DNA from 2 places in the Paenibacillus sp. S28 genome. Region 2 is predicted to be linked to the other one. Evidence: riboswitches for the same ligand, from Rfam matches in the RefSeq annotation. Region 2 holds a riboswitch; the other holds the start of a gene.
What was found. A riboswitch is a leader RNA that binds a small molecule or an ion and turns the genes downstream of it on or off. The one in region 2 is predicted to bind S-adenosylmethionine.
Positions count from the first base shown of each region.

Region 1: another riboswitch for S-adenosylmethionine. It lies ahead of IAE55_RS21105 (methionine ABC transporter ATP-binding protein); the one in region 2 lies ahead of metA (homoserine O-acetyltransferase MetA).

Region 1 is NZ_JACVTM010000009.1:58,820-62,229, forward strand. It holds gene IAE55_RS21100 (methionine ABC transporter permease) at 1-432, opposite strand, end outside; gene IAE55_RS21105 (methionine ABC transporter ATP-binding protein) at 432-1,448, opposite strand; SAM riboswitch class I at 1,601-1,736, opposite strand; gene IAE55_RS21110 (Cthe_2314 family HEPN domain-containing protein) at 1,826-2,545, opposite strand; gene IAE55_RS21115 (UbiD family decarboxylase) at 2,570-3,410, opposite strand, start outside.
Region 2 is NZ_JACVTM010000024.1:26,047-29,456, forward strand. It holds gene IAE55_RS31150 (HRDC domain-containing protein) at 1-401, shown strand, start outside; gene corA (magnesium/cobalt transporter CorA) at 527-1,462, opposite strand; SAM riboswitch class I at 1,887-2,013, shown strand; gene metA (homoserine O-acetyltransferase MetA) at 2,136-3,071, shown strand; gene IAE55_RS31165 (PLP-dependent transferase) at 3,096-3,410, shown strand, end outside.

The DNA.
Region 1 (3,410 bases), on a different contig from region 2:
CAGCAGCACCCGCGTGATGACCTGCCAGGTCGAAGCGCCCATCGAATGCGCCGCCTCGATTACGCCGCGGTCCACTTCGCGCAGCGATGTTTCGACCAGTCTGGCGAAGAACGGCGCAGCACCGATCACCAGCGGCGGAATCGTTCCCAGCACCCCGAAGGTGACGCCGACGATCGCTTTCGTGACCGGGATCAGGGCGACGATCAGGATGATAAACGGGACCGAACGGAGGATGTTCACGATAAAGGAAATGACCGCATAGACGGCACGCACCCAGCCCGTCGTCGAGCGCGATGCCATAAACAGCACGATGCCGATCGGAAGACCGAGGACAAAGGTGAACACCGCGGAAGCCCCGAGCATTTTCAGCGTATCCAGGGTGGCTACGCCGATCTCGTTCCAGTCAACCGAGGAAAAATCCAAACCCCACATCAGTTCATCACCTCCACGTCAAGCCCTTGCTCGCTCAGCTTCGCGAGCGTCGCATCGATCTGATCCCGTCCGCCCTCAAAGCGGACAATCAGCTGCCCGTACGGGGTATCTTTAATGGTGGAAATGGTGCCCTGCAGGATGGCGAAATCCGCCCCCGTCTCGCGCACGGTCCGGGACAAGATGGACTCGTACGTTTTGCTGCCGAGAAACGTAATTTTCACAGCCTGCGCCGAACCCGTTCCGGAAGCCTGGGCAGCCAGCTCAAGCGGTTCGCCCTGGCTCTGCTCCCCGCGGACAAAATCCTTGGTCACGGGGTGCTGCGGCTTCAGGAATACGTCCGTTACCGCGCCTTCTTCAACGATGCCGCCTTGATGGATCACGGCCACCCGGTCGCAGATGCTCTGGATGACGTGCATCTCATGGGTGATCAGGACGATCGTCAGATTAAACCTCTGGTTAATGTCCAGCAGAAGCTTCAGGATCGAATCCGTCGTCTGCGGATCGAGCGCCGAAGTCGCTTCGTCGCACAGCAGCACCTGCGGATCGCTGGCCAGCGCGCGGGCGATGCCCACTCTCTGCTTCTGGCCTCCCGACAACTGGGCCGGATATTTATTGCGGTGGGCTTCCAGCCCGACCAGCGCGATCAGCTCGTTAACCTTAGCCTCCACCTCCGCTTTGCCCTTACGGGCTAACCGGAGCGGAAAAGCAATGTTGTCATACACTGTCGCCGAGCTAAGCAGATTGAAATGCTGAAAAATCATCCCGATCTTCCGCCGTTCGTTCTGCAGCCGCTGCTTGCTCAGGCCCGTCAGATTAACGCCGCCTACCCATACCTCTCCGGAGGTCGGGCGTTCCAGCAGGTTCATGCACCGGATCAAGGTGCTCTTCCCTGCGCCCGAGTGGCCGATCACGCCGAAAATTTCTCCTTTATTAATGCTGAGGTTCAGCCCGGACAAAGCCTCCGTCGCCTTTGCCCCTTGGCCGTACCTTTTCGTCAGCTGCTTCAGTTCGATCAACCGAAGGGCCCCCTCTCTTCCCCCTATCCTACCCGGATAGGGTTCGCATAATCTATCTAAATGACCAGTCTATTCTATTGAATCCAGGCAAAATAAAAAGCCCCTCTGACAGAATCAGAAAAGGGGCTCCCTTATTTGTAAAAGTCGCTGCCTTCTCATCTGCCAACCTGCAGCTCAAGCTGCAGCTTGTAGGAATTAGCACCATGACATTCGAGTAACGGCGGATGCCGTGCTCAAATCGGTTGCCGGGCTTCATCGGGCCTGTCCCTCCGCCTCTCTCGATAAGAAAAGATTATGAAATTAATGATGACGTGTTTTCATTTTTACAGTATAGATATATTTGCCCACTTTGTCAAAAGGAAATTTGTTGTATCCCTTTATGGATGCATGCCTTCCTTTTTCCACAGCTTGTTGGCGTAATGAAAGGAAGCCGAGAGCGACTTGCATACCATGTCCAGCCCCTGCTTCAGCTCGCTCAAATGCTGGTCCAGATCCTCCAGCTCGACCTTATCCTTAAGACCTTGGTGCCGCTGCCACAAGTCATCCTGCATCTCGGAGTTCATGTAATGAACCTCCGCATTGCGCCGTTTGCGCAGCACGTTCAGGGCGCTCTTGTATTCGTCCTTAATCTTCGACAGCTGCCCGGCCAGGCCTTCATGGGTTTTCATGTAGTGAAACTGCCGGAGCACCGTAAAATAGGAAAAATGCGGTTTGGTCTTCTGCGTGTTCAGATCAAACAGATCATTGAGCACCGTACCGAGTTTGTCCAGAACGGAAAACACGCGGATAAACCCGTTTTTATAGAAGTATACGTACCTGGCGTACTCGGCCTGCTCCTCAATCGTCATGTCATCCACATAACCGGCCTTGACCGATTGACGGAAAAAGGAAGCGGCATACCAGCTCTGCTCCAATTCATCCAGGGAAGACACCAAACCGCGTGTCCATATCTCCAGTTTACGGTAATCATGGCTGGGATCCTCATTCTTTTCGATCTCGTTCTGGAGCAAATGGATCGTCTCCACCATCGTTTCGATGGCATCTTCGAGCAGCCCGTTATTTTGGCGGGGCATCTCTCCAAGCAGCGTTCGCAGCATCGGCATTCTCTCCCTGATCAGTATTTACGCAAAATAACTGTTCCAGCGTTCATCCACCTTCTTGACGATATCCTCCCGCGGAATCAGTTCGTCCGGATACCCGGTTTTCATGCGTGCATCCACTACAATCGGCAGTCGGTACGACAGATGGTGATTCCGTACTTCGGCACCCGCATAGATGTCCGTGGCCGGGTTGAAGCGCGTAAACACCGTCCACAGGAAGGACGTCTGGTCGGCTGCCGTCTGGCGGGCATCGTCCACCAGAAGGACGAGCGGCCATTCGGTTCCCTTCTCCTGCAGCCGCTGCAGCAGGCGCTCCGGCAGCTCCGGTTCGTCCTCGTACCCTGCGCCTGAGACAAGGAGGCAGCCTCCGCAGTAAGGAACAATCTGTTCGATCTCCGCGATCGGCCCCTCCTCATAAGCACGCGGCAGCTCGCGGACCGGCTCCCCGATCCCCATCAGCACGGCTTTGCTGCCGTGGTTCAGCTTGCGTCCGGTGTAATCGAGCGTATCGTGGGATGTCTTATTAAATATAAACAGATCGACGGTCGGGTTAAACCGCGCAAGCACCGTTTCCAGCAGCTCGCTGGCGTTCTCGAGATCGACCGGCTGGTCGGTCAGGATCAGGAATTTGGTGAGGGACAGCTGACCTTCGCCCAGCATCCGGAAGGCGGATACGAGCGCTTCGCGGGAGTAACTGACGCGGACAATAGCCGAAGCAAGGGCATGGAATCCCGTCTCGGCATATGTCCACAGCGATTTGATCGAAGGCATGACGAGCGGGAAGGCCGGCGACAGCAGACGCTGCAGAAATTCGCCCATGAAATAGTCCTCCTGCCGCGGCTTGCCTACGATCGTCGCCGGA
Region 2 (3,410 bases):
ACAAGCAGAAGGAGCATAAGTACAAGCAGGACCTGGATAAATACCGTACCCGGCGCACCATGCTGAAGGGAATTTATGAGGGGATGAACCTGCAGCAGCTGGAACAGGAATGCGGTCTGCCGCGCAGAGATTTGGTGGAGGCGCTGGAGCAGCTGGAGAAGGAAGGGTATGATACCGAGCGGCTGATCCAAAGCGAGCTGGAGGAGGTGCCGAACGAGGAGCAGGAGCGGGTGTGGGCCGCGTTGGAGGAGCTGGGCGATGCGCTCTTGAAGCCGGTGCTGCTGCAAGTATACGGAGAGGATGCCGCCGCCGGAAGCGGTATGGAGCAGCGTTATGAGCGGATCCGTCTGATCCGCATCCGGTTCCGCCGGCAGCCCGGCAGCCGCAGAAGCGTGGGGTGAACGGGGGGCTTCCCCGCCGGAGTTACGGATGGTGACCATGCAAAAAGGACGAAGGCTCTAACCGCATGCGGCCGTCTCCTTCGTCCTGTTTTCCAATGAATGATGATGGGGTGATGCGCTGACTTTCAAATCCAGTCTTTTTTCTTGAAAATGACAACCATGCCGAGACCAAGGACGAGCATGATGCCGAGGATCATGAAATAACCGTATTTCCAATGAATTTCCGGAATGTTATCGAAGTTCATGCCATAGATTCCTGTAATGATCGTCAATGGCATGAAGATCACGGTCATGGCCGTAAACACTCTCATGATCTCGTTCGCGCGGTTGGCGATACTTGACTGGTAGGCCTCGCGCAAGTTGCTCATCAGATCGCGGTACGTGTCGAATGTTTCGGAAATTTTGACCGCATTTTCGTAAATGTCGCTGAAATATTTTTGCAGCTGATCGTCAATCAGCCGGAGGTCTTTTTTATTTAACGTATTGATGACATCCTTTTGCGGACCCAGCACTTTTTTCAGCCACAGAATCTCGCTTCGCAGACCGATAATTTCGTTCAAATGGGACTTTTTCGTGTGCATGAGAATGTCTTCTTCGAGCTTCTCGATTTTGGCTTCGATCCGGTCGCCGACCACAAAGTAGTTGTCAACCACGAGGTCGATCAACAGGTACAGAAAACGGTCCGGTCCGCTGACTTCCTGTTCCCACAGGATCGGCTTCAACGACCGCAGCTCGTTGATTTTCTGTTTCGTCACCGTAATGATGAAGTGTCTTCCGAGGAAAACGTTCAGTGCGCGCAGAAAAATCTCCTCGTCGTCAAACCGGATGCTGTTGACCACGATAAAATAGTGGTTTTCGTAAATTTCGATCTTCGGGCGCTGCTCCTCGTCGCTGAGACAGTCTTCAACCGCCAGATCATGCAGCGAAAACAGCGGCTGCAGCTCCGCGAGGTCGTCGACGTCGGCGTCGATCCAGTAAAAGCCGGCCAAAGGGGGGGTTAGTACAGTTTGCAGGTCATCGATTGGAGTAAATACTCCTTCGTTTACCAACCGGATTTTCATATGACTTCACTCCTTGCTCAAGATGTTTGAGCATAGAAAAGAAATCAGCGCTGCCGGTCAGCGGGATTTGGGGGAGTACTGAATAAACGTACGGGCATGAAAACGAAAACTTCCCTCTGCCGGCAAGCTGATCTCAGGTCTATGCAGTTGTGTTTTCCATGCATTCAGCTTCGGGCTCGGGTCGCCTTCCATCTTTCATGTCACCTCAGTCATATCGGGGTATGAAACACTTGTCTAGTATAACGCCGGGTTTTATTCCTTTCAAGAACAAAATGGCGGCCGGCAGGTCCCGATAACAGGGTATGGAAGCGACCTTCGATCGGTGCACGAAATGCTGCCGAAAATGACAAATCCGCGTCTTGACGAAGGATGGGCTTATGATTTAAAGTAAGGAACAAGACAATGAAAAATTGAATACAGCGAAATCTTATCAAGAGCAGGTGGAGGGACTAGCCCGATGAAACCCGGCAACCGGCGGTATTTACGCACGGTGCTAATTCTTGCAGGAGCATGGCAGCGGCCTTTAGGCGTTGTCTCCTGACAGATGAGAGAGGCGCGGTAATGAGCGTGTAATGACCTTTCTCTTTTGTGTGGGAAAGGTCATTTTTGTATACTCGGCTTCTTCTCAAGCTACGATTTTCGCGGTCTTCAGAAAAAAGGAGAGATGATAACGATGCCGATCAAGATTCCCGACACTTTACCGGCGAAAGAAGTTCTTACCCGGGAAAATATTTTCGTCATGGACGATACCAAAGCGTATCACCAGGACATCCGTCCGCTGCGCATCGCGATTCTCAATCTGATGCCGACCAAGGAAACGACAGAAACCCAGCTTCTCCGCCTGCTTGGGAACTCGCCGCTGCAGGTCGACATTGTGCTGCTTCATCCCGGCTCCCATATTTCCAAGAACACGCCTTCGGAGCACCTGAAGTCGTTCTACAAAACGTTCGATGAAGTGAAGCACCGCCGTTTTGACGGTATGATTATCACCGGCGCGCCGGTCGAAAAAATGGATTTTGAAGACGTGAACTATTGGGATGAGCTCCGCGAGATTATGGACTGGACCAAAACGAACGTCACTTCGACGATGCATATCTGTTGGGCCTCCCAGGCCGGATTGTTCCACCACTACGGCATTCCGAAGTGGGACCTGAAGGAGAAATGCTTCGGCGTATTCCCGCACCGGGTGATGAAGAACAACGTGAAGCTTCTCCGCGGCTTCGACGATGTATTCTATGTACCGCACTCCCGCCACACCGAGGTGCGGCGCGAGGATATCGAGCATGTGGAGGAGCTGGAGATTCTCTCGGAGTCAGAGGAAGCCGGCATTCATATGGTAGCAAGCAAAGACGGCAAGCAGATCTTTGTGGCAGGCCACTCCGAATACGATCCGGACTCGCTGAAATGGGAGTATGAGCGCGATATCGCGAAAGGCATGGACATGAAAATTCCAGTTAACTACTACCCGAACGACGATCCGAATCAGGCTCCGCTCGCCATCTGGCGCTCGCATGCCAACTTATTATTCGCAAATTGGCTGAATTACTATGTATATCAGGAGACTCCTTATGATATCGGGGAGAGTCTTGAAGTCTGGCCGCAAATTTAGTCGACCCTACAGGAGGATACGCACATGGAAAAGGAACCATGGAAAATTGAAAGCAGATTGGCCCAAATCGGCTCCGTCGAAGAACCTGTGACCGGAGCGGTAAACTTCCCGATTTATCAGGCAACCGCCTTCCGCCATCCGAAGCTTGGGCAAAGCACCGGTTTTGATTACGCCCGGACCGCCAGCCCGACCCGCAAAGTGCTCGAAGCCGCGGCAGCGAAACTGGAATCTGGGGACGCCGGCTTTGCCTGCAGCTCAGGCATGGCTGCGCTGCAAACCATCTTCACCCTGTTCAGCCAGGGCGATCACCTGATCGTTTCGCTGGACCTTTACGGTGGT